3 regions of the Arthrobacter sp. CMU6 genome follow, and region 3 is predicted to be linked to each of the others. Evidence: riboswitches for the same ligand, from Rfam matches in the RefSeq annotation. Region 3 holds a riboswitch; each other region holds the start of a gene.
The links. Region 3 has a riboswitch for thiamine pyrophosphate ahead of thiD (bifunctional hydroxymethylpyrimidine kinase/phosphomethylpyrimidine kinase). Riboswitches for the same ligand answer to the same signal wherever they lie in the genome.
Positions count from the first base shown of each region.

Region 1: another riboswitch for thiamine pyrophosphate. It lies ahead of AC5RWD_RS03415 (ECF transporter S component); the one in region 3 lies ahead of thiD (bifunctional hydroxymethylpyrimidine kinase/phosphomethylpyrimidine kinase).
Region 2: another riboswitch for thiamine pyrophosphate. It lies ahead of thiO (glycine oxidase ThiO); the one in region 3 lies ahead of thiD (bifunctional hydroxymethylpyrimidine kinase/phosphomethylpyrimidine kinase).

Region 1 is NZ_JBNHFL010000003.1:186,013-195,671, forward strand. It holds gene AC5RWD_RS03385 (sugar ABC transporter substrate-binding protein) at 1-29, opposite strand, end outside; gene AC5RWD_RS03390 (ABC transporter permease) at 99-1,025, opposite strand; gene AC5RWD_RS03395 (SDR family NAD(P)-dependent oxidoreductase) at 1,144-1,950, opposite strand; gene AC5RWD_RS03400 (FGGY-family carbohydrate kinase) at 1,956-3,515, opposite strand; gene AC5RWD_RS03405 (transketolase family protein) at 3,508-4,479, opposite strand; gene AC5RWD_RS03410 (transketolase) at 4,476-5,354, opposite strand; TPP riboswitch at 5,647-5,788, shown strand; gene AC5RWD_RS03415 (ECF transporter S component) at 5,859-6,479, shown strand; gene AC5RWD_RS03420 (ribose-5-phosphate isomerase) at 6,561-7,055, shown strand; gene AC5RWD_RS03425 (6,7-dimethyl-8-ribityllumazine synthase) at 7,217-7,669, shown strand; gene AC5RWD_RS03430 (hypothetical protein) at 8,600-9,022, opposite strand; gene AC5RWD_RS03435 (DUF4193 domain-containing protein) at 9,048-9,347, opposite strand; partial or broken gene AC5RWD_RS03440 (SOS response-associated peptidase family protein) at 9,460-9,659, shown strand, end outside.
Region 2 is NZ_JBNHFL010000004.1:93,657-103,315, reverse strand. It holds gene AC5RWD_RS04035 (DEAD/DEAH box helicase) at 1-200, opposite strand, end outside; gene AC5RWD_RS04030 (RNB domain-containing ribonuclease) at 503-2,026, opposite strand; gene AC5RWD_RS04025 (ferritin-like fold-containing protein) at 2,068-2,754, shown strand; gene thiE (thiamine phosphate synthase) at 2,783-3,484, opposite strand; TPP riboswitch at 3,512-3,633, shown strand; gene thiO (glycine oxidase ThiO) at 3,626-4,885, shown strand; gene thiS (sulfur carrier protein ThiS) at 4,980-5,216, shown strand; gene AC5RWD_RS04005 (thiazole synthase) at 5,222-6,016, shown strand; gene AC5RWD_RS04000 (4a-hydroxytetrahydrobiopterin dehydratase) at 6,079-6,753, shown strand; gene AC5RWD_RS03995 (hypothetical protein) at 6,806-7,108, opposite strand; gene AC5RWD_RS03990 (DUF3107 domain-containing protein) at 7,117-7,341, opposite strand; gene AC5RWD_RS03985 (TetR/AcrR family transcriptional regulator) at 7,398-8,066, opposite strand; gene moeB (molybdopterin-synthase adenylyltransferase MoeB) at 8,151-9,350, shown strand; gene AC5RWD_RS03975 (hypothetical protein) at 9,471-9,659, opposite strand, start outside.
Region 3 is NZ_JBNHFL010000011.1:71,270-80,928, forward strand. It holds gene obgE (GTPase ObgE) at 1-305, opposite strand, end outside; gene rpmA (50S ribosomal protein L27) at 424-687, opposite strand; gene rplU (50S ribosomal protein L21) at 747-1,055, opposite strand; gene thiD (bifunctional hydroxymethylpyrimidine kinase/phosphomethylpyrimidine kinase) at 1,386-2,951, opposite strand; TPP riboswitch at 2,934-3,030, opposite strand; gene AC5RWD_RS09840 (Rne/Rng family ribonuclease) at 3,192-6,461, opposite strand; gene AC5RWD_RS09845 (vitamin K epoxide reductase family protein) at 6,919-7,602, shown strand; gene ndk (nucleoside-diphosphate kinase) at 7,734-8,153, opposite strand; gene AC5RWD_RS09855 (DUF4233 domain-containing protein) at 8,194-8,658, opposite strand; gene AC5RWD_RS09860 (bifunctional folylpolyglutamate synthase/dihydrofolate synthase) at 8,658-9,659, opposite strand, start outside.

The DNA.
Region 1 (9,659 bases), on a different contig from region 3:
ACCGCGGCTACTGCGATTTTTCTAAACATTTTCATCTCCATTGATAAATCCGATTGGGGTATTGCTTGGTTGGTGATGCTGGTGAGGGATGGGACCGGTTAGGCCTTCTTGCGCCGGAGCACGTCTGCCATCACGGCGATGGCGATGACGAGGCCGATGACGATCTGCTGGATGAACGGTGAAACGCCCAGGAGGTTCAGGCCGTTGCGCAGCACACCGATCAGCAGAACACCGATGATCGTTCCGCCGATGCGTCCGACGCCGCCGTTCAGGCTTGCGCCACCGATGACAACGGCGGCGATGACGTCAAGCTCATATCCGAGTCCGGCGCTGGGCTGGGAGGAATCCAAACGGCTGGCCAACGCGATTCCGCCGAGGCCGGCCAGGGCGCCTGCCGCGACGTAAACCCAGATGGTGACCTTCTTGACGTGGATGCCGGCCAGGCGGGCCACTTCTGCGCCGCCGCCAATGGCGTAGATGGAGCGCCCGGATGCCCGGTACTTCAGCCACGCCCAGGCTGCCAGGTACAAGGCCACCACGACCAGCAGCGTGACGGAGAAGAACCCGAGGTACCTTTCGGAGGAAAGGTTGAAGAACCACTCCGGGTATCCGACGATCTGCTGGCCGTCGGTGATCAGGTTCGCCAGGCCGCGGGCAATGGAGAGCATGGCCAAAGTGGCGATGAACGGTGGCAGGTTGGCGTAGGTAATGCCCAGGCCATTGAGCGAACCGGCGAGGGCGCCCACGGCGATGGCTGCCAGCATGGCGGCCCACATTGGCCAGCCGCCCTGGTGGGAGAGCCAGCCCAAGACCATGGTGGAGAGTCCGAGGACGGCACCCACTGACAGGTCGATGCCGCCGGTGATGATGACCGCTGTTGCTCCGACGGACAGGATGCCGAGAACGGTCACCTGATCCAGGATGTTGATGAGGTTGCGGCCGGTGAGGAAGAAGGGCGAGGCGAAGCTTAGGACGATGAACAGGGCGATCAGGCCCAGCAGGGCTCCGCCGCTACCCGAAAACATGCGTGCACTGAGTTGTGAAAACATTGGCGCCTTTGCACCGTTTTCCTGGGGTGCTCCACCGGGCCGGTGGGCTAGTTGTTGACTCATGATTGACTCCGTTGGCAGTAGAGGTTGGGCCCTAGTTCATGAACATTCCGCCATCAATATTGATGGCCTGTCCTGTGATGTAGCTGCCCGCGTCCGATGCGAGGAACAAGAGCAGGTTTGCCACGTCGGTTGCTTCGGCGGGGCGCTTGAGTGGTATGCCGTCGATCCACTCCTGGATCAGTTCGCCGGGCTTGTAGTCACCCAGGCGGCTTCCCCATTCACGGTCGTTGTATTCCCACATCTCGGTCTTGACGATGCCGGGGCAGTAGCTGTTGACGCGGACACCGGATGGAGCGAGTTCCTTGGCCAGGGACTGGGTGAGGCCGATGACCCCGAACTTGCTGGCGGCGTAGTGGGGCGTGAAGATAAAGCCTTGGCGGCCCTGTCCGCTGGATGCGTTGAGGATGACCCCGTGATTGCTGGCTTTCAGCAGCGGGGCTGCTTCCCGGCAGCACAGGAAGACAGCAGTGGTGTTCACGGCCAGGACTTTGTTGAATTCGTCCAGGCTGAGGTCTTCAAGGTTCGAGATGGTGATGATCCCGGCATTGTTGACCAGGATGTCCAGCCCGCCCCAAAGCTCGACGGTCTTGGCAAACGTCGCCTTGACCTGCGCCTCGTCAGTGACGTCGGCTACCGCGTGGTCGACGTCAAAACCGGCTGCCCGAAGCTTTTCCGCCGATTCGCTGACCAGCGGGCTGCGGTCAACAAGGAGCACCGAAGCGCCGGCTTCGGCGAAGGCCTGGCCGATGCCGTAGCCGATGCCGCTGGCTCCGCCGGTCACCAGGGCGCGGCGCCCCTTAAAGTGACCCTGAAAAATCTCAGATCCGATGGTGTTCATTGGTGTCACTCCGTTACTGCGGGGGCCAACGCGTCGTGCATTGTGCCGGGTGAGTTGGGGACGAGAGCCGTGGGTTCTTCCGGGGACCAGCGTGCTTTGGTGACCGCCCGGGACCAGCTTGAGCGCCGGCGGTCCGCGTCATGGACGGGCATGGCTGGCGCGATCGCGGTCCTGTTCCTCGGGAGCTTTTCAACTGCCTCCCTGCTGAACAGCCCTGTCTCAATGGCCGCCATGTGCGCGACTCCGAGCGCTGAAAGATCCGGCACCGCGCTGCGCAGCACGGTGCGCTGGCTCAGATCCGACTGCAGCTGCATCAACCACGTGTTTGATGTCGGGCCGCCGTCGGCCAGCACGGAACTGATGGGCGGCGAGACGGACTTCTCGGCCGCCCGCAGCACATCTTCGATCTGCAGGGCAATGGATTCGAACGCGGCCCGGGCCAGATGTGCCGAGGTCGTGCCCAGGTTGAACCCGCTGATCGTGGCTTCTGCACGTTCATCCCACCACGGGGCACCGAGTCCGGCGAACGCGGGGACAAGGTTGACCCCGCCGCTGTCCTCGACCGTCCGGGCCAGTGAGTCCAGATGTGAAACGTCACAATCCAGCACCTTCGACAACCAAACCGCCGTCGCACCCGTGGCGAGGATGTTCCCTTCGAAGGCGTAACGGGGTGTGCCATCATGCCATGCCAGCGTCCGGACCAGTCCGCCCATGTCACCGGGGTGAGCTTCGTCCGGGAGAAGGCCCATGACGGAGCTGCCCGTACCGTAGGTCGCCTTGACTGTGCCCGGACCCCGGACACCGTGTGCGTACAGCGCCGAGTGTGAGTCACCCATGACGGCGTGGACCCGGGAGCCTCCGGCCAGACCACCCAGCAAGGGGGAACTTTCCGCGGTGGATGCCACCACCTCCGGGAGGACCTGGCGCGGCACATTGAAGAGTTCCAGCAGCTGCTGATCCCAGTCGACCGCATCCAGGTTCAGGAGCTGGGTGCGGCTCGCGTTGCCCGCCTCGATCCGATGTTCACCGGTGAGGCAGCTCAGCAGCCAGGAATCGACGGTTCCGGCCGCGATTTTCCCGGCCTTGCTGAGGCGGCGGTCCGGGTCAGCGTCATCGAGCAGCCATTGGATTTTCAGGGCTGAGAACATCGGGTCGATCGGCAAGCCGGTGGACCGGCCAACCAGGTCGCCTGCACCGTCGCCGATCAGGTTCTTTGCCTGCTCGGCGGTGCGGCGGTCCTGCCATCCCAGAACCGGCCCCAAGGGCTGTCCGGTTTCACGGTCCCAGATCATTGCTGACTCGCGCTGCGTGCTCACACCCAGACCCAGGACTGTGCCGTCCAGTCCGCTGAGGCTGTCGGCGACTGCCTTAATTACACTGTCGCGTATGACGAGCGGGTCCTGTTCGACCCACCCGGGTTGGGGGTGCTGCTGCGTGAGACTAACCTGCGCCCGGGCGATGATTCCGCCCGAGCCGTCCATGACCAGGGCCTTCGTTGCGCTCGTGCCTTGGTCCACCGCAACAACGACGGCGGATCCGGCAGGTGCAGGGGCCAGGTTAGTCACGGTTCAGAACCTCGCGTGCTGCCGCGGCGATATGGTCGGCGGTAAGGCCGAAGTGGTCCAGGAGGAAGGCGGTGCTGCCGGTCGGAGCAAAGTGGTCTTTCAGGCCGAGGATGCGCATCGGAACTCGGGCACCGTCCTCCAGCTGGCCCACGACGCTGGCTACTGCGGCGCCAAGGCCGCCGGCGACGTTGGCTTCCTCTGCGGTGATGATTCCGCCGGTCTGGCGGGCGGCATCCTTGATGGCGTCCTCGTCGAGGGGGCTCAGGTAGGTGGCGTTCAGGACTCGTGCCGAGACGCCCTCGCCGGCAAGCGAGGCAGCGGCCCACAGCGCCCGGGACACTTCGGTGCCGGTAGCGATCAGGGTTACGTCGGTACCTTCACGGGCAACGACGAATTTTCCGCGTTCCAGCCCGGCATTGTCCTCGGAGACGTGCGGAACCTTGAAGCGGCCCACACGGATGTAGGTGGGCCGCGGGTCGGCCACGGCGTTGCGCACGGCGGCGCGGGTCTGTGCTCCGTCGGCGGGAACGACGATGTCCAGGCCCGGTAGTGCCCTCAGCCAGGAGAAGTCCTCGACGGAGTGGTGGGTCGGGCCGAGTTCGCCATAGGCCATGCCCGGGCTCATGCCGCACAGGATGACCTTGTGCTGGCTGTAGGCCACGTCTGCCTTGATCTGCTCCAGGGAACGACCTGTCAGGAAGGGTCCCGCTGCGCACACGAAGGGAATGAAGCCGGCGTTGGCCAGACCGGCGCCGACGCCGACCATGTTCTGCTCGGCGATGCCGACGTTGATCAGCCGGTCCGGGAACTCGTCACGGAATTTGGTCAGGTTGCTGGAGCCGACTGAGTCGTTGCACACGGCGACGACTCGGTCGTTGGTGCGGGCCAGCTTGATGAGTTCGTCCGCGAAGTCCTGGCGGTTGTCGAACGTGGGTGCGTCGGTCTGCACGGTTGTTGTCGTCATGACAGCTCCTGGAAAGCCTGAAGGGTTTGTTCTTTGGACGGTACTTTGTGATGCCACTCGACGCGGTCTTCAATGAAGGAGACGCCTTTGCCCTTGACGGTGTTGGCGATGATGGCGACGGGGGAACCCGTGGTGGATGGGCTCAGTGCCTCGATGAGTTCGTTGTAGTTGTGGCCGTCGACGATCCGCACTTCCATGCCGAAGGCGGCAAGCCGGGCATCGAGCGGGTCCAGTCCGTTCGTTTCTTCCGTCCGCGCGCCCTGCTGGAGCCGGTTGCGGTCAACGACGAGGGTCAGGTTGTCCAGCTTGTGGTGGGAGGCCGACATCAGCGCCTCCCAGTTGCTGCCTTCCTGCATTTCACCGTCGCCCGTGACGACGAAGACGCGGGTGCCGGTACCCAGCAGCTTGGCACCGATTGCCGTGCCGACGGCCACCGGGAGGCCATGGCCCAGCGGGCCGGTATTCGTTTCGACACCCGGGACCTTCACCCTGTTCGGGTGTCCGTTCAGCGCCGACAGCGGCGCCATGAAGGTGTCCAGTTCTGAGACCGGGAAGAAGCCGCTGTGCGCCAGGGTCGAGTACAGCGCGGCTGCACAGTGGCCCTTGCTGAGGATGAAGTGGTCGCGGTCTTCCTTGCGGTGATCCTCGGGATCGACGTTCATGACAGCGTCAAAAAGCACCGTCAGGATGTCCGTGACGGAGAAGTCTCCACCGATGTGCCCCTGGCCTGAGTCGGAAATCATTTTCAGGATCGAGCGGCGGGTGGTCTGGGCACGCTCGTGCAACTTCTTGGAGCGGAAGTCGGCGTCACCGGCCAACACCTCTTGGCGGAGGGACCGCCAGGATGCGGCCTGGGAAGCATCTGCAGTTAACATTTTGCATATCCATTCAGTAGTGACTGTATGTGAATCCATGTTACCCACCCCACAATTCGAGTGTCAATAGACGGGGTGGAGGACAGGTTCCCAGCGGAGCATCCTCAAGGATCGCCTCAGTGGCAGTGGTAATCGACGCAGGCTGGAGAGTTCTTGCGGCCGGCAGCGTGTGGGCTTGCCGCTCTGCGGGGGCTGGCGACATTCCTAGGGCGTACCGTTGAGCTGACTGGACGCCGCTGTGGTTTCGGACGCACGAACGTGTATAAATGGGACCAGCCCACCAAGGGCAGATTCATTACGACAGGGGAGCGCCGCCGTCGGGCATCACTGGCACAGCCAGGAAGCCGCGGGTGGGCGCTGAGAGTGCGGACAACCGCAGACCCTCGAACCTGATCCGGCTAGTACCGGCGCAAGGGAGTCGAGTTCTCAAAGTGTCCGGCCGCAGGCACCCCAAAGCCAGCAGCCGGGGAGCGCTTTCCCCTCCTGATCCTCAGGAGGACCATCATGACAACAGCAACAGCTAAAAAGTCCGGGTACAACTGGCGCGTGGCCGACATCGTGGTGGCGGCGCTGATCGCCGTCGCCGGAGGTGTCATTTTCTGGGCCTGGTCCCAGGGCGCCAACCTCATCTCCGCACCACTGAACGCGGTCTACCCGCCCCTGACCGGCCTGTACGCCGGCGGCTGGATGATCCCGGCGGTGCTGGGCATGCTCATCATCCGCAAGCCCGGTGCCGCGCTGTTCTGCGAAACGGTGGCAGCCACGGGCGAGCTGATCATGGGTTCGCAGTACGGCACCACGGTGCTGATCTCCGGCGTGCTGCAGGGCCTGGGTGCGGAGCTGGTGTTCGCCGCGTTCCGGTACAAGAAGTTCAACCTGCCCGTCTCGCTGCTGGCGGGTGCCGGCGCCGGGCTGTTCTGCGGCCTGAACGACTCGTTCGCCCCGTGGGGCTGGAACATCGCCTACGCCGCCGGGGACAAGCTGGCTTACATCATCTTCACCGCCATCTCCGGCGCCATCATCGCCGGCGCGCTGTCCTGGATCGCCACCCGCGGTCTGGCCAAGACCGGCGTGCTGAGCTCCTTCGCGTCCCGCAAGGCAGCCACAGAGCCCGTATTTTCCTAAATCCCTGGACCAGCAAGACTTCCCGCCGTACAGCCGGTCGCATCAGAGGGCGCCCGCTCAATTGAACAGGAATCAACAACTGTGACTTCACCCAATGACCTTCCCCGTGTCCATATCGCCACCGACCACGCCGGCATGGAGCTGAGTGCCCACTTGGTCAAACACTTGTCGGAGAAGGGTTATGCCGTCGTGGATCACGGACCCAAGGAATACGATGCTTTGGACGACTACCCGGCGTTCTGCATCACTGCAGCGCAAGCGGTGGTAACGGACCAGGAAGCGGGCGTGCACGCTCTTGGCATCGTCCTGGGCGGTTCCGGGAACGGGGAGCAAATCGCCGCCAACAAGGTCAAGGGGGTGCGGGCAGCCCTCGCTTGGAACCACTCCACCGCCACGCTGGCCCGACAGCACAATGACGCCAATGTCGTGGCAGTGGGCGGACGCCAGCACAGCGTCGAGGAGGCCGCGGCCCTGATCGAAGCCTTCCTGCAGGAACCCTTCAGCAACGACCAGCGCCACATCCGCCGCATCGGAAAAATTGCCTCCTACGAGAACACCGGCGAAGTGGTTGAGTAACTCCTGCTAGACCCTGGCGGTGCCCATGGAAGGGTGCACCGCCAAGAGCTCCTCCGGATCACTGAGTCCGCGTCCCGCCCCGCTGCCTGGACACATATGCGCCGAGGTCAGTATCAGCATGAAAGAATCCTCCAATGACCTCCCAAAGAAAGGAACTACCCTTGTCACCTCTGGACACTTCCTCCTTCCGCGTAGCGATTGTTAGCGCCCAATGGCATGCTGACATCGTTGATCGCGCCGTCGACAGCTTTCAAACGCGGCTCAAGGAACTTGGCATCACCAACGTCGATGTCCACCAAGTGCCCGGGGCCTACGAAATTCCGCTACTCGTCCGACGGCTCGCAGCGTCCGGCCAATACGACGGCATCGCCACCTCTGCCCTCGTAGTTGACGGAGGTATTTACCGCCACGAATTCGTCGCACAAAGTGTCGTGGACGCCCTGATGAGAGTGCAACTGGAAACGGACGTACCGGTATTCTCCGGTGTCTTAACTCCTCACCATTTTCACGAGCACGAAGAGCATCGCAACCAGTTTTCCCAGCATTTCGTGACCAAGGGGAAAGAACTGGCAGACGCTCTCGCCTCAACTCTTACAACGTTGGCGTCCCTGTAAGTCTGACTCTGGCGTAATATCCGCCATCAGCCTCCAAACTCGGAAGGGGCGCGGGCCTCCCGTTGGAGCTTCTGCCGAGTTAGCGATGGCGGCGGTGTCACCATGCGGGGCGATGTTTGGCCGATATAAGGCGTTATGGAAAGGCTTCGGGTCACCAGAACGTCCCTGGGGGACGTACGGTCATGCCAGAAAATACGTGACCACTGACCTTGGCCAAGAAGGGCCGTCGGCCAAAGACAAGCGTGCCGATCAATCGTTGGGCAGCCCCCCTTGTGAAGGCCAGCGTGACATAACATCGGCTATCGTGTCCAAATCCTTAGGCTTAGGCTTGATCTGGAATGTTTCCAACTCCTAGGGAGCCTGTCAGCACACTGCTGAAAGGCTCCCTAATTCATGGCACACATTTCCGCGCCATCCGCCGCGAGAAGTTGAAATTCGCCTGCGTGCGGCAGAGCATTCCTGTGGCGCCGCTTTTTCCACCACACTTCTGGCCGCTTCTTAACGCGATAACCGATATTCCGTCAAGCTAGCTGCGGTGTCCGGTTTGGTTGTACTTCACCTCGGGACAGCTGATGGCCTCCGGCGGGCGTCTCAAGAGCGGCCCAGCGGAGAGGGAGCTGAGGAGTCAGGTCGTACTGCGACCTCAGGACGTCATCGATCGACGTTTGCCCTGCCAGCGGGGGAGAAGCCCTCTGCCGTTCTCTCCATTTGTCCCTTCGAGACTCACCTCGACCCTACGGGCGTTGCGTGGGTGTGCCCAGCTGAGACACGGCTGCTGTCGGTGCTTTTCTCGAAATAGGGATTCACAATCCTATTGGCATGCCCGGTCGTCTGAGCAAGGCTCTGGAGGGCAGCAAGATGCTGCTGGCAAGCACTACCTTCGCAGATCCTGCGGGATTCTATAGAAGGGCCCGCGGCTGTTGCCGACTTTTAGACCCCTAGGCCCGGGCTGAAGCGGTCGTTCCAGCGCCGGAGCTCTCCGTCCGGCTTAGCCTGCGAACGCTTCAGCTCCAGCAGTAGCCGGTCCCTATCAGTCAGGAGGTCCACGGGGCGGGAGCCGCCCAACTGCCTTGAGGGCGTGACCATCCAGGGCGTGAAGTAGTTGTGTGGAACCTGCAGCTCCATGGCCCTGACGAACAGCGCCGTCACCGTGGAGTGCAGTTGCCCGCCGGGAAGGAACTGGAAGCCGGGGCAGTAGGTGCCGTGGCCAATAAACACGCGGACCAGTTGCCGCATGGCCGGTTCAGGGTTCTCTATGAGCTCGGTGAGGCGGCCCCGAACCTGTTCCAGGGACGGGAGGGTGAACTCGGCGCGGATACTGTCCCAGACCGAGTCCGGAACCGGCCCTCCCATGACCGGGGGTTGTTCGTGCGCTGACTTAGCCCTCACAGTCGACGCAGTAGGCGTGGCCGTTCTTCTCCTTGGCCACCTGGGATCGGTGGCGGACCAGGAAGCAGGACCAGCAGGTGAACTCGTCGTCGGCTTGGGGGATGACCTGAACGATGAGCTCTTCGGCGATGAAGTCGCCGGGCAGCTCGATGCCCTCGACCGTGTCTGCCTCGTCCAGCTCACGAACCACGCTGCGGGCGTCAGGGGTGTTCGCCGAGCGGAATGCCTCCAGGGAGGTGTCCTGCGATTCTTTGACGTCGGATCGGACTTCGTCGTAATCAGTTGCCACTTAGGTATATCTCTTCTCTCTCAAGCTTGCGTTGTCGCGACTGCAACATACAGCATGGCGTTCCTATTCCATAGCCATGGGACAGAATGGGCGCATGTGCGGCAGATACGTGATGTCCAGGGCCACGGGTGACCTTCTCAGTCAGTTCGATGCGAAGGTGGTCGAGGGCAGGCCTCCGCCGCCGAGCTGGAACGTGCACCCACGCAGGACGTTCCGATCATCGTCGGGCGCTTCGATGAGGGTTCTATTGACCGGCACCTGCTCATAGCGCGATGAGGGTTGGTGCCGTCCTGGGCCAAAGACATCAAGATC
Region 2 (9,659 bases), on a different contig from region 3:
GTCATCGCCTGGATGGGGAAGGGGTGGGTGATGCCAGCGTCGGCGAGGGACTCGACGATGTCCGCGCGTACGTTGTAGTCCGCGAAGGACTTTTCGGCTATTTCGTGCGGCTTCTCGTCCGAGATGATGGTCTCTTCCGGCTCGATGGTCTCGGTGCCGGTGTCATCGGAGAGAAGCTGGTGGGTATGCAATTCACTCACAGGGGAGTTTCCTTATTCATTTAGGCGTTGGCGCCGCCTGCTCAACGGGGCGGGCACGGGGGCCGTTCCGGAGCACGCTCAGGCGCGCAAGCAATTCCAGTGGAAGCCGATCGCGGGCTATCTAATTGCCGGCACTGGGGACCGGCGGGTGTGACTCAAGATCGCGTAGGGGCGGGCTTGTTGAATTCAAATCAAGGAAATCAACGACCGGGCATCCATTACTACCCACCCAGTCTACTGGCAAACCCGTGAATTCCTTGACTCGCGCCGCCGCGGTGGCCCGTGGTGCGCGGAGGAGCGGATCAGTCGACGAGTTCGAGGCGGATCTCCCTGGTGGTGATATCCGAGGAGAGGAGCCGGACGCGGACCCTGGTGCCGGGCTCCATTTCGCCCTCACATCTGGCCGTCACGGCCGGTTCGGCGATCTGGACCACGCCAGAGGGGCCCGAACCGTTGGCTCCCTTGCCGTTCAGGCCTTTACCGCTGCTGTTATTCCCGTTTCCGTTGCCTGCGCCGTTCCCGTAGCCGTTTTTGGCCGGCTTCGACCCGGAGATCACCACGGCATCGAACTCCTGTCCGATGTGGTTGATCAGCAGCGCGGCTTCCACGGTGTCCAGGGCGAGGCGTTCCATCCTTGCCGCCAGCTGGTCCGAATACGCCATGATTTCGGGCAGCGAGGGGAGCGCCTCCCGGGCCCAGGCCGGCACCGGCCGGTCGTTGCTCAATGCCTCACAGATGACCAGGACAAACCGGTCCACGAGCCGGCGCAGCGGTGCAGTGGTGTGGGCGTACGCCGTGCCGATGGCTGACTGGACGGCGTCCTCCGGGACGGTGCCGTCGAAATGCGTGTACGCGGCGCCACGGAAGAGCATGCCGGCCGAATGGAGGATGGCCAATTGCCCGTGGTCGGTGGGATCCAGGGTGCGCAGGTACTCGCCGTAGCTTTCCTGCCCGTCCCACGGCTTGCCCAGCGCGGCTGTTTGGCGCTTGAAATGGCTGAGCGAGCGTTCATCCGGGGCAGGCATGGTGCGCAGGATCCCCACCTTGCCTTTGAGCATCAGCGAAGCGGCGGCCATCCCGGTCATGAGCGAAATCTGGGCGTTCCAGTCCTCCACCGGAAGCTGGGGGACCGCCACAATCTGGTAGCCGCCGTCGGGAAGCTGGACAATCTCCTGCTCCGGCATGTTCAGGCTGGCCCCACCGCGGGCCCGTTCCAGGTCAACGCGCTTGCGCCCCACCTCGCGCAACAGCTGCAGCATCGGAGGGGCTGTGCCGGCATCCAGGTCTGCCTGGACACCCCTGTAGTTGAGCTTGGCCCGGCTGCGCACGGCGGCCCGGCGCACCACCACGGATGCCACCTCGGCGGCGGCGTCGAGCTCGAACTCCCAGACGAAGGCGGAGCACAGCTGTCCGGCCAGCAGGCTGCCGGCGTTCTCGCTGATCACCTCCGGATGCAGCGGTATCCGGCCGTCCGGCGCGTAGAACGTCTGCCCGCGGCGGCGGGTCTCGGCGTCGAGCGCGCCGCCTGGCTGCACGAAGGACGGAACGTCGGCTATCGCGTAAAGGATCCGGTAGCCCTCGCCGCGGCGTTCGATGAACAGTGCCTGGTCCAGGTCGGTGGACGACGGCGGATCGATGGTCAGGAAGTCCACTCCGGTCAGGTCCAGGTCCGGAAACTGCCGGTCCGCCACGGCGGCTTCGGCTTCCTTGAGCACATCCTCGGGGAACTCGCCCGGAAGCTCCAGTTCCGTCCGCAGCGCGCTCAGGGCGTCCGCGAGCGCGTTGGTCTGCTCGTGGACGCTGGGCGACAGACGATGATGTGACACGAAAATCAGGTTAGCCCGAATTGCGCCGTTAGTCTTGGATTATGGGCACATCCTCGGCTGACACCGCTCGCTACGACCGCTTCGTTGCAGACCTGTTCGGCGTGATGGCATACGGCGAATTGTCCGCGTTCGAACGGCTCTCCTCCGACGCCCGCTACTCACCCACGCTGCATGACCGGGCCGTGATTGGCAGGATCGCGGTCATTGAATTCCAGCACTACGAACTGGTGAGCGCCAAGCTGGCGGAGATGGGCGTCGACGTCGAAAATGCGATGCTGCCGTTCCAATCGGCCGTGGACCACTTCCACGAACGGACCCGTCCGGCCGACTGGTACGAATCCCTGATGAAGGCCTATGTGGTGGACACCGTCTCCGCCGATTTCTACCGCGCGGTGGCCCGGTTCGTGGACCCCGGAACGCGAGAGCTCATCCAGCAGATCCAGTCCTCGGAAGAAGCCACGGGCGTCCTCCGGGACCGGCTCAGGGGAGCGCTGGCTGACGACCCCCGGCTCGCGTCCAGGCTTGCGCTGTGGGGCCGCCGGCTCCTCGGCGAAGCGATCACGCAGGCCCAGCGCGTGGGCCACGAACACGCGTTTCTTAGCGAGCTGTTCGTCGAAGCGGAACCCGGCGCCACGGACGCCACCGCGCGCGAGTTGGTGCGGGGCATCACTGCCGAAGTCGCGGAAAACCACTCCCGGCGGATGGTCCAGCTGGGCCTGAGCGGGTAGCTCTCCGGTCTCCCCGGACCGGTCCCGCCTAGGAGACGGCTGCCGGCGCCGTTGCGTCGAGGGCGTCGAGCAGTTCCGCCGCGGCGGCTGCCGGGTCTGCCGCATCGGTGATGGCGCGGACCACGACGATCCGGGTGGCGCCGGCCGCCAGGACCTGCTCCACGTTGGTGCGGTCGATCCCGCCGATCGCGAACCAAGGCAGCAGCAGGCCGCCGACCCGTTCCTCGTCCGCTGTGCGGACCGCCTCCGCCGCGTAGCGGACCAGGTCGAGTCCGACGGCGGCGCGCCCGGGTTTGGTGGGGGTGGCCCACAGCGGACCCACGCAGAAATAGTCCAGGCCGCTGCGCCCGTGCGCGGCACCGATCGCGGCATCCACCTGGTCCGTGCTGTGGGTGGACAGTCCGATCACGGTGGAATCGTGCAGCAGCTTCCGGGCGGCGCGGAGCGGCAGGTCCTTCTGGCCGATGTGGAACACCGGCGCGCCGGCGATGGACGCGATGTCGGCGCGGTCGTTCACGGCCCAGAGCCGGCCGTGCCTGCGGGCGGCAGCGTGGACGGTTTCCAGCAGCTCCAGTTCCTCGGCCGCCTCGATGTTCTTGTCGCGCAACTGGATGATGTCCACGCCGCCGGCAAACGCCGCGTCCACAAAGTCTGCAAAGTCCCCGCGGTCCTTGCGGGCGTCGGTGCAGAGGTACAGGCGGGCGGCGGTGTGGGCAGAGTGCTGGGTCATGGCAACCACCTTAGTTCCTCTAAACTGGGCAGGTACCGCGGGAGCCCGTTACTGCTGTCATAAAAGGCGCAGGGCTGAGAGGGCGTCAGAGCCGACCGCTTGACCTGATCCGGTTAGTACCGGCGTAGGGAAGGAATTAGCGTGAACCCTGGAACAAGTGGCCCGGAATGTGCCACCCCAAGCCTTGAGGCAGATGTTGCCGTCATCGGCGGCGGCGTGGTGGGCCATGGCATCGCCTGGGAGGCGCGGCGCTCCGGCCGCTCGGTGCTGCTGATAGACGAGGCCCCCGGCAGCGGTGCAAGCTGGGCTGCGGCCGGCATGCTCGCCCCGGTCAGCGAACTGCACTACCAGGAGGAAGGGCTCCTGGAACTGATGCTGGAGTCCTCGGCCAGATGGCCGGAGTTTGCCGCCACCCTCACCGCCGGCGAAGACGCCGGGTATCTGACGACGCCGACCCTTGCAGTGGGTGTCGATCCTGCCGATCGCCGCGCCCTCATGGACCTGCGGGACGTGCAGCGGACCCACGGCCTGGACGTTGAACCGCTGACCATCCGCGAGGCACGGTCCCGGGAGCCGCTGCTCAGCCCCGGGATCTCCTGCGCGCTGGACATCCCGGCGGACCACCAGGTAGATCCGCGGAAGCTCATCCGGGCGATCGCTGCCGGCCTGGCCGGCCACGGCCAGAAGCTTGCGGCCGGAAAGGGCTACGCGGTGCAGGAGCACGCCGCCGGACTGCTCTGGGACGGCGGGCGGGTCTGCGGAGTCCGGCTGGCCGGCGGCCGGTCCGTCAGGGCAGCCGAGACGGTGGTGGCCAGCGGTCTCGCCGCAGCGCAGTTGCAGGACCTCCCGGAAGGCCTGCAGCTGCCGCTGCGCCCGGTCTACGGAGACATCCTCAGGCTCAGGGTTCCCGCGCACCTGCAGCCCCTGCTCACCGCCACAGTCCGCGGCATGGTGCGGGGCGTTCCGGTCTACATCGTGCCCCGCCAGGACGGGACCGTGGTGATTGGCGCCACCCAGCGCGAGGACGGGGTACCGGGCACCAGCGCAGGCGGCGTCTACCAGCTGCTGCGCGACGCACAGGCCCTGCTGCCGGCCGTCGCCGAGCTCGAGCTCCTTGAAGCCACCGCGCGGGCGCGGCCCGGCACACCGGACAACGCGCCGCTGCTCGGCCGGGTGCCGGACCGCGGGCAGGGGCAGGGGGCGGATGTGGCCGGCCTCATCGTCGCCACGGGCTTCTTCCGCCACGGCGTCCTGCTGACCCCGGCGGCCGCAGTGATCTGCCGCCAGCTCATGGACGGCGTTCCGGATCCGCGCTGGGCCGCGTTCCGGCCGGGCAGGTTTTCCGCCGGGACCGCGGAGCCGGTGGGAGCGGCCGCTTCCCTCAGCCCAGCTCCCGGCTGACCGCTGCCCCAACTCATTACCGCAATGAATGACCTTCCAGCAGCGGGCACTGCCACATGACCCGCGTCACATTTGACCCGAACAAGGAACCAGCATGAACATCACTCTGAACGGTATCGAACAGGAAGTAGGCGAGGGCGCCTCGGTCACCTCGCTCGTCAGCCAGGTCACGGGGCGCCGCCTGTCCGCCAACGGGCAGGCCGCCGACGGCCAGCGACTGGGTGTGGCGGTGGCGCGCAATGCAGCCGTCGTGCCGCGCAGCCAGTGGCACAGCACCGCCCTCGCCGAGGGCGATGAGATCGAACTAGTCACGGCAGTCCAAGGAGGATGAGCACGATGGCAGAAACACTGATTGAAACAGCAGACAGCCTTGTCATTGACGGGGTGGAGCTGACCTCGCGGCTCATCATGGGCACCGGAGGCGCACCGAGCCTGGACGGTCTCGGCTCAGCGCTGGTCGCGTCCGGCACCCAGCTGACCACCGTTGCGATGCGGCGTTATTCGCCTGCCGAAACTGGCTCACTCTTCCAGCTGCTGGTGGACCACAACATCCGCGTGCTCCCCAACACCGCCGGCTGCTTCACGGCACGGGAAGCCGTCATGACGGCTGAGCTGGCCCGTGAGGCGCTCGAGACCGACTGGGTCAAGCTCGAGGTCATCGCGGACGAGCACACGCTGCTGCCTGACGCCGTGGAGCTGGTGGACGCCACCGAGCAGCTGGTCAACCGCGGCTTCAAGGTTTTTGCCTACACCAACGACGACCCCGTCCTGGCGCTCCGGCTCGAAAACCTGGGAGCCTCGGCCGTCATGCCGCTGGGGGCGCCGATCGGCACGGGCCTGGGCATCCTCAATCCGCACAACATCGAGCTGATCGTGTCGAGGGCATCCGTTCCCGTGGTCCTGGACGCGGGGATCGGCACCGCCTCCGACGCTGCACTGGCCATGGAGCTGGGCTGCGACGCCGTGCTGCTGGCCACCGCGGTGACCCGCGCCCAGAACCCCGCGCTCATGGCCAAGGCCTTCAAACACGCCGTCATCGCCGGTAGGCTGGCCCGTGCGGCCGGGCGGATCCCGCGCCGTGAGCATGCCCTGGCGTCGTCGGCCATGGAGGGCCGGGCGGAGTTCCTCTAGTCCGGCCGCCTCTGCCGGCCCGGTGCTCGGCAGGCTCAACAGGTCCTGCCTAGGAGTGCGCCGTGGCCGCCAGGGACGACATCCTCACCCGACCCCAGATCGACGAAGCGCTAGCCGGGCTGCCCGACTGGCGCTACCGGCTGGGCGGCCTGGTCACCGTCTATAAGACGCCGACGGCGGCGGCCGCGCTGGAGCTGATTGCCGCCGTCGGGCGTTTGGCTGAGGAGACGGACCACCATCCGGACCTGGACTGGCGCTATAACCGGGTATTCATCCGGTTCAGTTCCCACGATGCCGGGGGCGAGGTGACCCCGCGGGACACCCGCGCCGCGGCCTCGGTCAGCGACGCCGCGTCGGAGGCAGGCGCCGAGGCCCAGCCCGGCCTGTACCGGTCGGTGGACATCGGCATCGACACGGCTGACGCGGCGGCGATTTCCGAGGTCTGGCGCGTCGCGCTCGGGTACCGGAAGGGCCGGTTCGGGGACCTCGTGGACCCGTACGGACGAGGTCCGGGCGTGTGGTTCCAGGAAACCCCCACCCCGGACGACAACCGCCTGCACCTGGACATTTACCGCTCGAAGGCCGAGTCGGCATCCGCCCTGGAGAAGACGGCGGCCACCGGGGCCTTAATGAACAGCGACCACGCACCCAAGTGGGTGGTGGTCACTGATGCCCAGGGAAACCGGCTCTGCCTGTGCACCGAGGAAGGCCAGGGGCCGGACCTGGCCGGATCCTGACACTGCAGGATCCGGCACTGGACGGATCCCGGCGTTGACGGTTTCGGGGCGGTTAGATTTTCAGCGCTGCCGTCAGCCGCTGGGTGTCCTGCTTGGCGCGGCTCCGGCCCAGATAGACCGCCACTGCCAGGGCGGCAGCCGTCCCGGCCACCATGGGAAGGACCCACGGAAGCCACGTCAGGCCCGGCCGGTAGCCAAGCCCCGCCCAGATGCAGATGATCCACGCCAGCATGCCCACCACCGCCGCGGTGCCGGCCGGCAGCAGGATGCCGTACTTGGTGTGGTGCCGGTCGTTGGCCCAGACGATGAAGCCGGCAGCAACAGTCACCAGGAGCACGATCACGAGGGACAGCACGGCTTGGCCTACAGTGCGCCGAAGCCGACCCGGCGCACTTCCTCTGCGCCGATTTCGACGTAGCCAAGGACATTGGCCGGGACGATGATCTGACGGCCCTTTTCGTCGTTCAGGCGCAGCTCGCTGCCCTTGGCGATGGCCTCGGCCACGACCTTGGCCACAGCGTCAGCATCCTGAGCCGATTCCAGCACAATTTCGCGGCCGACGTTCTGAATGCCGATCTTTACTTCCACAGCAAGGCCTCCCAGCCAGTCAAGGTTGAAATTTCAAAGGTAGTTTCAGTTGTAGTCTAGGTCTCTTTGGGGAAGCGAGAGATTCCGCGCCAAGCTAAACGGTAAATCAGGTCGCTGGCCACATCCAGGTCGAGGTTCCCGTCCGTTTCCAGCCAGTACCGTGCGCTGACCTGGGCCATGCCCGCAAGTCCGCGCCCCAGCAGCTGGGCCTCCAGCAGGGGCAGCTTGGTGTCCTCCGCGATGACCTGCGCAATGGCGTTGGCGAACGTCTTGTTGAATGTCTCCAGGCGCGAGCTGACGTCGGCGTCGTTGATCAGGTCGGACTCAAAGACCAGCCGGTGCGCCTGGTCGTCGCTGTCGATGAAGCGGTAGTAGGCGCGCATGACGGCCTGCACGCGCTCCTTGTTGTCCGAGGTGGAGTTCAGGGCGCCCAGCATGAGCTCGGTCAGCGCCTCGAGGTGGCTGTCCAGCAGGGCAAGGTACAGCTCCCGCTTCGACGGGAAGTGCTGGTAGAGCACCGGCTTGCTGACGTGGGCCGTTTCCGCGATCTCGTCCATGGCGGCCCCGTGGTAGCCGTTGGCGACGAAAACCTCCTGGGCTGCGGCCAGCAGCTGGGCCCGGCGCTCGTCGCGCGGCAGCCTGGCGGAGCGCTGTCCGGGGGCGCGGGCCGGGCCGGCATTGGATTGCGCGGCCTGAGTTCGATCAACCGGTGCATGATGAACCACTGTTGGCCTTCTTTCCTTTGCAGTTAACTTCACTTTACCCGGGGGTAATATGACCGCGCGGTATCTTCAGGCATACATTGAAGTATGGCTTCTCCGTCCACGGCAAATACAGTCCGCACGCTCCCGGGCCCCCTCGTCGATCCCGCGCCCGGGCTTTCCACCGAAGAGGTGGAGCGGTATTCCAGGCACCTCATCATTCCCGAAATCGGCGCGCTCGGCCAAAGGCGGCTGAAGAACGCGCGCGTGCTGGTCATCGGCGCGGGTGGCCTGGGTGCGCCGGCGCTGCTTTACCTCGCCGCGGCGGGCGTGGGCACCCTCGGGATCATCGACGACGACGCCGTGGACCTGAGCAACCTGCAGCGGCAGATCATTCACGGCGTCAGCGACGTTGGCCGTCCCAAGATCGAATCCGCCCGGGACGCCATCGCGGAACTGAATCCGCTGGTGGAGGTCCGCCTGCACAACGTCAGGCTCGATGCGTCCAACGCCCTGGAGCTGTTCGCCGGCTACGACCTCATCCTGGACGGGGCGGACAACTTCGCCACGCGCTACCTGGTCAACGACGCCGCCGCCATCCTCGGCAAGCCGTACGTGTGGGGATCGATCTTCCGCTTCGACGGCCAGGTCAGCGTGTTCTGGGAGCAGCACGGCCCCACCTACCGGGACCTCTACCCGGAGGCCCCGCCTGCCGGCTCCGTGCCGTCGTGCGGTGAAGGCGGCGTGTTCGGGATGCTGTGCGCGGCTGTGGGGTCGCTCATGGTGACGGAGGCCGTCAAGCTGATCACCGGCGTCGGACGTTCCCTCCTGGGCCGGGTGGCGCTGTACGACGCCCTGGGCGGCAGCTGGCGCGAGATCAGGGTATCCAAAGACCCCGATGCCCCGCGGATCACGGAACTCACCGACTACGAGGCCTTCTGCGGCGTCGCCCCGGCGGAAACAACCGACACCGAGCACACCGTGACTGCTACGCAGCTGGCAACAATGCTGGCCTCGCGGCAGGCAGGGCTGAAGGACTTCGAGCTTGTGGACGTGCGTGAGGCGGGGGAGTACGACATTGTCCGGATCGATGGCTCCGTGCTGATCCCGCAGGGGCGCATCCTGTCCGGCGAGGCCTGGGGCGAGCTGCCGCAGGACAAGGACATCGTGTTCCACTGCAAGGCCGGGACACGGTCGGCAGCCGTGCTGGCCGCGGCCCGGAAGGCCGGCTACCAGCGCGTCAGTCATCTCGACGGCGGCATCCTCGCCTGGGTGCGGGACGTGGAGCCGCAGAAACCCGTCTACTGAGCCCCGCAGCGCTGCCGGGTATCCGGGACCTTGCCGGTGATCCAGTCCAGCAGGTCCACGGAAGAAGCTGGCCCACTGGCACGGGAAGGTAGCCGTCATTGATGTGAAGGTCCAGGGGACTCATGAGGGGACTGTGGCAACGGTGAGGAGCGGCAGGGCGAGGGCCTGGGCGGTGTCATCCAGGCCGGTGTACTCGATCTCCATGGCGACGGAATCGTGCGGAGCGAGGTAGCTGATCCAGACGCGCTCGGTGGCGCCGGCGGCGATCGTGCCCGGGCCGCGGTCGGCGTCCTGCGGTGCCACGGTGAT
Region 3 (9,659 bases):
CCGTCCTTGGTCTTGACGACGGTGCCGTCGGGAACGGGCAGGACCAGGGTCTCGCCGTTCTTGCCGCCGCGCCAGTCACCCATGCCGGGGCCGCCATTGGTGGCGTGCCGGTGCGGTGCGTGGTGGTAGTCGAGCAGCGTGGTGGTCTGCGAGTCAACGCGCAGGATGACGTCGCCGCCGTCGCCGCCGTTGCCGCCGTCAGGTCCGCCGAGCGGCTTGAACTTTTCACGGTGGACGGAGACACAGCCGTGGCCGCCGGTACCGCCGGATACATGCAGTACTACCCGGTCTACAAAGCTCGCCACGGTGAATCTCCTCTATTGCTGAATTCGGCCGTCCTGGACGTCCAAATCGATTGTAATGCGGTTAAAAGAACAGTGGAGCGAGCCATCATGGCCCGCTCCACCGGTTCAGAACTTGTTGTTACTCTGCAGCTGCAGCAGCAACGATGTTGACGACCCGACGGCCGCGGCGCGTGCCGAATTCAACGGCACCTGCCTGCAGTGCGAACAGGGTGTCGTCGCCGCCACGGCCAACGCCTGCACCCGGGTGGAAGTGGGTGCCGCGCTGGCGGACGATGATCTCGCCAGCGGAAACTACCTGGCCGCCGAAGCGCTTTACGCCGAGGTACTGGGCGTTGGAGTCACGACCGTTGCGAGTGGAGCTCGCGCCTTTTTTGTGTGCCATTTGGAATGCCTGCCTTTAATTCTGGAAAAACTGCGGGAAACCTGAACAGTAACCGGAGGTTACTTGATACCGGTGATCTTGACCTTGGTCAGTTCCTGACGGTGACCCTGGCGCTTCTTGTAACCGGTCTTGTTCTTGAACTTCTGGATGACGATCTTCGGACCACGGAGGTCCTGAAGGATCTCAGCCGTCACAGTTACCTTGGCCAGGTCCGCAGCTGCGGAGGTGACCTTGTCACCGTCTACCAGGAGCAGCGCGGGCAGCTCAATCGTGCTGCCAGCTCCACCGGCGACGCGGTTCAGGGTAACGAAGTCTCCAACGGAAACCTTCTCTTGGCGGCCGCCTGCGCGGACAATCGCGTACACCACTTGGGAACTCACTTCTCTCGACGTCTATTACTAAATTTGCGTGCGGAACCCTGGTCCGAAAACTTGGCCTGGTTCGCGCTGTGCCTCAACGCCGTGGATTGCCCGGGGGGAACCCGTGAGCTATCCCAGGAAGAAGTCCGATTGGACGAATCCCGGGTCATAACCCAAGTGTTGGCGTAAGCACCGAAGATCTAGAATACGCTAATTCCGTCGTCGGCCGCAAATGAGGCTGGCACCGGCGGTTCGTACGTGATAGGCGCCACAGAGGCGCTGTTCCGGACATCCGATGCCGTGCGCGACTATCTTACCGGGCGCCGCGCCCAATTCCGTTCAGCTGTGGCGGCTCGGCGCGTCGAAGAATTCCAGCTCGTACCGGCAGGACTGCCGGAACGCGGTGATCATCGCTTCACGCTCCCCCGCCGACGCGGCCCGGCCGGCGTCGTCGGCGATTTCGATGGCCCGCAGCGTCGCGGCAGCGAACTCCTCGTCGGCGTACGTCCGCAGCCATTCAGCGTACGGGTGCCCGGCCGGCGCCCCGGCAGCCACATATTCGGCGTGCAGGGTCTCCCCCACCTCGGCGTACAGCCAGAAGCAAGGCAGGACCGCGGCCACCAGCACCGCGTAGCTGCCACCCGCCGAAGCCGCAAGCAGATGATCGACGTACGCTTTCGTGACCGGGCCAAGCTCTGTCTGCACGGTGCGCGTGCTGAGCCAGTTGCGGTGCAGTTCCGATTCAACCTCCAGGCATTGCTGCGCCGATCGGGCCCAGAACAGCTGCTCGGATTCGGTTGGCGCGAGTGCGCTGGCCCGCGCCAGGACACGGGAGTAGCCGTTGAGGTAGATGGCGTCCTGCGCCAGGTAGTACGCGAATTCCTTCTCCACCAGGGTGCCTTCGGCAAGTCCACGGATGAAGCCCAGGTTGTAAATGACTTCCAGGTCGGCCACGGTCTCAGCGCGCAGCAGTTCAGCGAAGCCGCCCACCCGTTCGGGCTGGGCGAGGTGGTGGAAGTGGTTGATCGGTCCGTTGCCCGCGCCGACCTCCAGCTGCCCGGATGTCCGGAGGGCTCCGGCCAGCCAGGGCTTGACCGCCCGCAATGACGCTTCCCAGTCGCCGAGCCGTGCCTGGGCCGTGGCCATGGCCGAGGAGAGCGAGCACCCGGTGCCGTGGCTGTTCGGCGTGGTGATCCGTTCACCCGCGACCTCCACCACCTCCGCGGACAGCAGCCCGGCCGTGTTCACGAGGGCATCCGGGCAGGTTGAGCCGTTCAGGTGACCGCCTTTGACGAGCACCGTGGCACCGGTCCGGGCCGCGAGCCGCCTGCCCTGGTCAAGGGCGGCGGCCCAGTCCGCGGCTTCCGGTTCCCCGAGCAGCATGGCCAGTTCGGGAAGGTTGGGGGTGATCAGGTCCGCCAGCGGCAGCAGTTCGCCGAGTGCTTCCTCTGCGGACTGCTGAAGGAGGCGGTCACCGCTGGTGGCCACCATCACCGGATCGAGAACCACGACGGCGGGCCGCACCTTTTCGAGCCAGCTGCGGACTGCGGCTATCACCTGGGCATCGCCGAGCATGCCGATCTTCACGGCGTCCACGTCGATGTCGTCGCTGACAGCGTCCAGTTGCGCTGACAGGAAGGACGCCGGCGGAACGTGCACGCCGCGCACGCCGGTGGTGTTCTGCGCGGTCAGGGCGGTTATTGCGGCCATCCCGTAGCCGCCGTGGGCCGCAATACTTTTCAGGTCGGCTTGGATGCCCGCACCGCCGGACGGATCGGAGCCCGCGATGGCAAGGACCCGGGGAACGTCGCGGGAAGTCGGAGCGGCCGGTGCCACGGATTCCAGGAGGGAACCGGCGGCGGATGCTGGTGCGGGCAGGAGCGATGCTGATGACAAGGAAGACATCCCTTCGCCGGTGCTAACCGGACAGGTTCAACGGGTTTGGATCTCAGCCGGCCCGTGCGCGGCACCCCGTGTCAGTCCCCCAGCCTAGCGGTTCGTCCGGCCCAGGACACCGAATTTGACGTTTACGACAGGCTTTGGCGGGCACTGCCTGGAAACCGGAAAGGCCCGGCACCGCAAACGCGGCGCCGGACCTTCATCCGGTGGGCTCAGTCAGAGTCCGTTGTCCTAGAGCTCTGAGGTCTAGAGCTCTGAGGCGGGTACCCCTACTCCCAGGATGATCGGCTCGCTGGCGGGCTGCTGGGTAGCCTTGGACGCTCCCTGCGCATTGCCCGTTTCCGGTGCCTTGGCCTCGTGCGAGTGCCCTGCGGCAGCAGCCGGCGCAACCACGTGGTGTTCCACGGAAGTCTCGTTGGCTGCCCCCTGGGCGCGGCTGGCACTGCGGTTCCGGCGCGGACGTCGGCTCCGGGACGGGGCGGGGCTTTCGGCGGGCTGGCTTTCCGGCTGCTGGCTTTCCGGCCGGGCCGTGGCGGGTGCCTCCTCCGCAGCGACCTTCTCGTCCGCGGGGGCAACCGGAGCACCAAGGTGCGCGAAGGCTTCCTCCAGGCGGTCCAGCGTCAGGGCCGGCGCTTCCTTGACCGGCTCCTCGCTGTGGTCGACGAACGGAAGAATCACCTTTTCACCGCCGAAGGTGAGCACTGCGCCGGGCCGTCCGGAGACGCTCTCCGTTTCCGGAGCGCGGTGCACCACGGGGCTTTCCGGTGCGGCGGCCGCGGGAGCTGCCGGACGGGCGGACTCGCCCGAAGCTGCGGCACTGTGCGCCGCTTCCTCGTGCAGGTGGGCGGCGTGGGCCGCTGCCGCGATGTTGGCCAGGGCGGCACGGGTGGCTTCGGCCTTGGCGTGGCGTTCTGCCTCGGACGGTTCGGGGTGGTGCACGGCAGCAGGGGCGGCCGGTGCAATCTCGGAGGACAGCTGTCCGCCCTTGCCGCGGCGGCGCTTCCGTTCGGACCGGGCAGGGGGCTGTACCTCGGCGCGGTGCACGTGGTGCTCCGCGGCCACGGTGTTGGCACGGCGGTGCTCCACCGGCTCGTCATGGGTGACGACGCCCCGGCCTGCGCATGCCTCACACTGCTCGCCGAAGACTTCCAGGAGGCCGGTGCCCATGCGCTTGCGGGTCATCTGCACGAGTCCCAGGGAGGTCACCTCGGCCACCTGGTGCTTTGTCCGGTCCCGGCCCAGGCATTCCACCAGGCGGCGCAGGACCAGGTCGCGGTTGGATTCCAGCACCATGTCGATGAAGTCGATGACGATGATGCCGCCGATGTCGCGCAGCCGCAGCTGGCGGACAACTTCCTCGGCCGCCTCCAGGTTGTTCTTGGTGACCGTCTCCTCGAGGTTGCCGCCGCTGCCGGTAAATTTGCCGGTGTTGACGTCAACCACCGTCATGGCCTCGGTCCGGTCAATGACCAGCGAGCCGCCGGAGGGCAGGAATACCTTGCGGTCGAGTGCCTTGTGGATCTGCTCGTCAATGCGCCAGGCGGAGAAGATGTCCTCATCCTTGGTCCACTTTTCGAGCCGGCCCACGAGGTCCGGGGCAACGTAGGTGACGTACGCCTCGATGGTGTCCCACGCTTCGTCGCCGGACACGATCAGCTTGGAGAAGTCCTCGTTGAAGACGTCCCGCACAACCTTGATGGTCAGGTCCGGTTCGCCGTACAGCAGTTCCGGTGCGAGCACCTTGGTTGACTTCGCCTGGCTCTCAATCCCCTCCCACTGGGCACGGAGACGGTTAATGTCGTGGGTCAGTTCCTCCTCGGAAGCGCCTTCAGCGGCCGTCCGCACAATGACGCCCGCGTCCTCGGGCAGGCGGTCCTTGAGGATCCGCTTCAGGCGGTTGCGTTCGACGTCGGGCAGCTTGCGGGAGATGCCGGTCATGGAACCGCCGGGCACATACACGAGGTAGCGGCCGGGCAGGGAGATCTGGCTGGTGAGGCGGGCACCCTTGTGGCCGACCGGATCCTTGGTGACCTGGACCAGGACGGAATCGCCGGACTTCAGCGCGTTCTCGATCCGGCGCTGCTTGCCTTCGAGGTTGACGACGTCCCAGTTGACCTCACCGGCGTACAGCACGGCGTTGCGGCCGCGTCCGATGTCGACAAAGGCGGCTTCCATGGACGGCAGGACGTTCTGGACCTTGCCCAGGTAGACGTTGCCGATCAGAGAGTCCTGCTGCGTCTTGGAGACGAAGTGCTCAGCAAGGACGCCGTCTTCCAGGACACCGATCTGGATTCTGTCGTCGCGCTGGCGGACGATCATCTGGCGGTCCACGGACTCCCGGCGGGCCAGGAACTCGGCCTCGGTAATCACGGTGCGGCGGCGGCCGGTGTCCCGCGACTCGCGCCGGCGCTGCTTCTTGGCTTCCAGGCGGGTGGATCCCTTGACACTGGTCACGCGGTTGCTCGCCGGAGCCTCGCTGATGGCCCGCGGGGCGCGGACACGGGTGACAGTGTTGGGGGGATCGTCTTCTCCCCCGCCGGTCAGTTCCAGGTCCTGGTCACCGCGGCGGCGGCGCCGGCGACGGCGGGACGTTACGCCGTCGTCGAGCTGCGCGGCCTCATCTTCGCCGGCTTCGTCAGACTCGTCTGTTCCCTCATCGCCGTCGGTGATCTCGCGGTCGGTCCGGCTGCGGCCGCGGCGGCCGCGGCTGCGCCGCCGGCGGCGGCCCTCGTCCTCGAGCTCGTCCTCGAGGTCCTCGGCTGCCACGTCCTCCTTAGCGGGAGCGGCGGGGCGGATGACCGTGTTCAGGTCAGGGGCCTGGAAGATGATCGATGTCACTGAGGCCGGCTCCAGGAAGAGCGAACCCACGGGCGACTGCCCGGCAGTCTCTTCTTCGGCTTCCTCCTCGGCGGCGGCTTCCTGTGCAGCCGCCGGTTCGGCAGGGGCTGCTTCGGCCGGCGCTGCCTGGGCTGCGGGGGCAGCAGCAGCAGGGGCGGGCACCTCCGTCTGTCCGCCGGACGCCGCTTCAGCGGCAGTCACGGCAGCGGGTGTCCCGGCAGTTTCCGCTGGCTCAGCGGGGCCTTCGGCCGGCTCCGCGGCCTTCGGCTTCGTTGCCCGGCGGCGGCGCACAGGCTTTGACTCGGCAGAAGGTTCCTCGGCGGCCGGCACGGCCTCGGCTGCCGGCTCCGTGGCGGCTGCCTGTCCGCCGGTTTCCTGCGCATCCACTTCGGCCCCGGCTGCTTCCGCAAATGCGGGCAACGGCTCTTCGGCAACCTTCTTCCGGGCGCGGGTCCGGCGCACCGGGGTCTTGGCCGGGGCTTCGGCGCCTTCCGCGACAGCGGGCTCCGCCGCGGCGGCATCAGCGGTTGCAGCCTCCGCCGCGGACTCCGCATCCGCTGCGGTGGCCTTGGGCGCCGCCTTGCGCCGGGTCCTGGTGGCTTTCTTGGGAGCCTCGGCGGCGGCTTCGCCGGCGGCAGCCGGTTCAACATTCTCGGCTATAACCTGGTCATTATCCATATGTGGCAACACTCCTGCCCCTGACATGCCGCCACATTCGGCACCCATTGGGGCACATATTGTCAAAACCCGCAGGCATTGACAGAAGTCAATTGGATACCAGCAGGCTCGCACCGGCAGTGGGGTGCGGCAGGCCTGACAGGCCGGCGGGATTGTTACTGGAACCCGTTGTTTCTGACAACCACAACCAGGTGCCGTCCAATGGAAGCTGGGAGGCTGGATCTTCTTTCCGAAGCCTGCACCAGTGCTCATTGGCGGTCTTGGGAACAAGCCACCGGACTGGAGTTCGAATGTGGTTCGCGCTCCAGCCACGTTTATTCTCTCATATTGCTGTTCAAATACGCTGTAATTGTGTGACAGACCCGGTCAAGGCGATCCGTGGAAGTGAGTACAGACTGCCTCAAGCCGGCGGCGATACAATCTGGGCAGGAGCACCCCACACAAAGGACGCCATCCCATGCCACGCATATCGCCTTCCACAGGCACGGACTACGACCAGGACCACCAGGACGGTGCCGGGCCCGCCGCGGCTTCGGCCGGTGCCGCCCTGCCGGCCATGACACGCGACCGCCCCTTCGGCTGGCTGCTGGTCATTACCGGCGTCGTGGGCTGGCTGGCATCCGGCATCCTGGTGCTGGAAAAGCTGGAGGTCCTCAAGGATCCCAACCACGCCACCGTCTGCGACGTGAACCCCTGGATCTCCTGCGGGCAGGTCATGCAGACGTGGCAGAGTTCAGTCTTCGGCTTCCCGAACATGTTCATCGGAATTGTTGCCTTCGCCATCACCACCACCGTGGGAATGGCCCTGCTGGCCGGTGCGCGGTTCGAACGCTGGTACTGGCTCGGGCTGCAGGCGGGCATCACCCTCGGCTTCATCTTCGTGGTGTGGCTGTGGTCCCAGGCGCTGTACTCCATCCGCATCCTGTGCCCGTTCTGCATGGTTGTCTGGGCCGCAATGATTCCGCTCTTTGTCTGGGTGACCGTGCGGAACGTGGTCCACGGCGTGATTCCGGCGCCGGCGGGCCTGGCCCGGCTCCTGGGCGACTCGGGCTGGATCATCTCGGCGCTGCTCTACGTTGCCGTGGCTGCGACCATCTTCTTCGCCTTCATCCAGGTGTTCGCCGGCACCTCAGGCTTCTAGCAGCGCGAACGGACAGTTAAGCCCCCGCGGATCAGCGCGAACGTACAGTTGTGGCCCCCCACTTCGAGGAGTGAGGGGCCACAACTGTACGTTCGCGCTTACTTGCCGGCGCGCTTAACCTCCCGGAAAGCTCAGGCCTGGAACCAGATCTTGATTTCGCGCTCGGCCGAGTCCACCGAGTCCGAGCCGTGGACGAGGTTCTGCTGGACCTTCAGGCCCCAGTCGCGGCCGAAGTCGCCGCGGATGGTTCCGGGGGCCGCCGTCGTGGGGTCGGTGGTGCCGGCCAGCGACCGGAAGCCTTCGATGACGCGGTGGCCTTCGAAGATCGCCGCCACCACGGGGCCGCTGAGCATGAACTCCACGAGCGGCTCGTAGAACGGCTTGCCCACGTGCTCCTCGTAGTGCTGCTCGAGCAGTTCCCGGCTGGCGTTGGTCTTCTTGAGTTCGGCCAGGGTGTAGCCCTTGGCTTCGATCCGCTTGAGGATTTCGCCCGTCAGGTTGCGGGTGACGCCGTCCGGCTTGATCAGGACAAGGGTGCGCTCAATGCTCACAGTTGCTCCAAAGGGTTGGTTGTGGGTTTCGACGGTAAGTCTACGGGGTCTGGCCGGTGCCTTCATTGCCGGCGGCGTCCGGGTGGGCGGCCTCCCACTCGGCCTGCTCGCGGTCCCGCTGGGCGGACTCGCGGTCAATCCGGATGCCGGCCCGGATGCCGTACCACCAGGCGAGGGCGAACAGCGCGCCGACGAGGAACATCATGGGTTCCGCGAAGCCGCTGAGGATGAGCACCAGCTGCAGGATCCAGCCCAGCCCCACGCCCCACGGCCTGGACAGCACGGCGCAGGCCAGGATCAGCACCACGCTCAGGCCGATGCCCACAGAGAGGATCAGCGCCGGGGAGATCTCGGCACGGCGCAGGCCGAACACCGCCAGCGTGGCGAAGAAGACCACGAAGGCCTCCAGCAGCAGGACCGTCGAGGCGAACATGACCTTGGTGGAGCGGCGCTTCTTGGGCATCCCCGGGCGCCATTCACGCTGGGCCTTTGTCAGCCGCGCCATCAGGTGGCCGCCTTGCCAAGCAGGATGCGGGCATCCGCCACCAGCGTGATCGACCCCGTCACCAGCACGCCGCCGGCGAGGTCGTCATTGGCTTCGGCGCGCTCAACGGCCCACTCCAGTGCGTCGTCCAGCTTCTCGGCGATGTGCACGTTTTCCTCGCCGAAGCCGAGGTCGACCGCGAGTTCCGCCAGTTCCGCTGCAGGCACCGCCCGCGGCGAGTTGGACTGGGTGAAGCAGAATTCCTGGGCGAGGCCGCCCAGTGATTCCTTCAGCTGGCGCAGGATCTCCTCGGCGTCCTTTTCCTTGAGCACGCCCACCACGACCACCAGCTTGCTGAAGCTGAAAGCCTCCTGGATTGCCTCGGCCGAGGCCCGGATGCCGTCCGGGTTATGGGCAGCGTCCACGATGATGGTGGGGGCTGTCCGCACGACTTCCAGCCGGCCCGGGGACGAAACGGTGGCGAAAGCCTCCTGCAGGACCTCCAGGGACAGCTCCTTCTCGCCGCCGCCCAGGAATGCCTCCAGCGCGGCCACGGCAACGGCGGCGTTCTCGGCCTGGTGGGCACCGTGCAGCGGGACCATGAGGTCCGGATAGCGCCCGGCCAGGCCTTGGACGGTCACCATCTGGCCGCCGACAGCGACCTGCCGGGACTCGACGCCGAATTCCACGCCTTCGAAGCGGAACGGCACCTGCACCTCTTTGGCCTTCTCGAGCAGGACCTGTGCGGCATCCAGCGGCTGCGCGGCGCTGACGAGGAAGCCGCCGGGCTTGATGATGCCGGCCTTCTCGTAGGCGATGTCCTCGGTGGTGTCACCCAGCAGGTCGGTGTGGTCGAGCGAGATGGGTGTCACCACGGACACCTGGCCGTCGCCGACGTTGGTGGCGTCGGTGATGCCGCCGAGGCCCACCTCCATGATCGCCACATTGACCGGCTGGTCGGCGAACACGGCGAAGGCCAGGATGGTCAGGCACTCGAAGTAGGTCAGCCGGGGCTGGCCCTC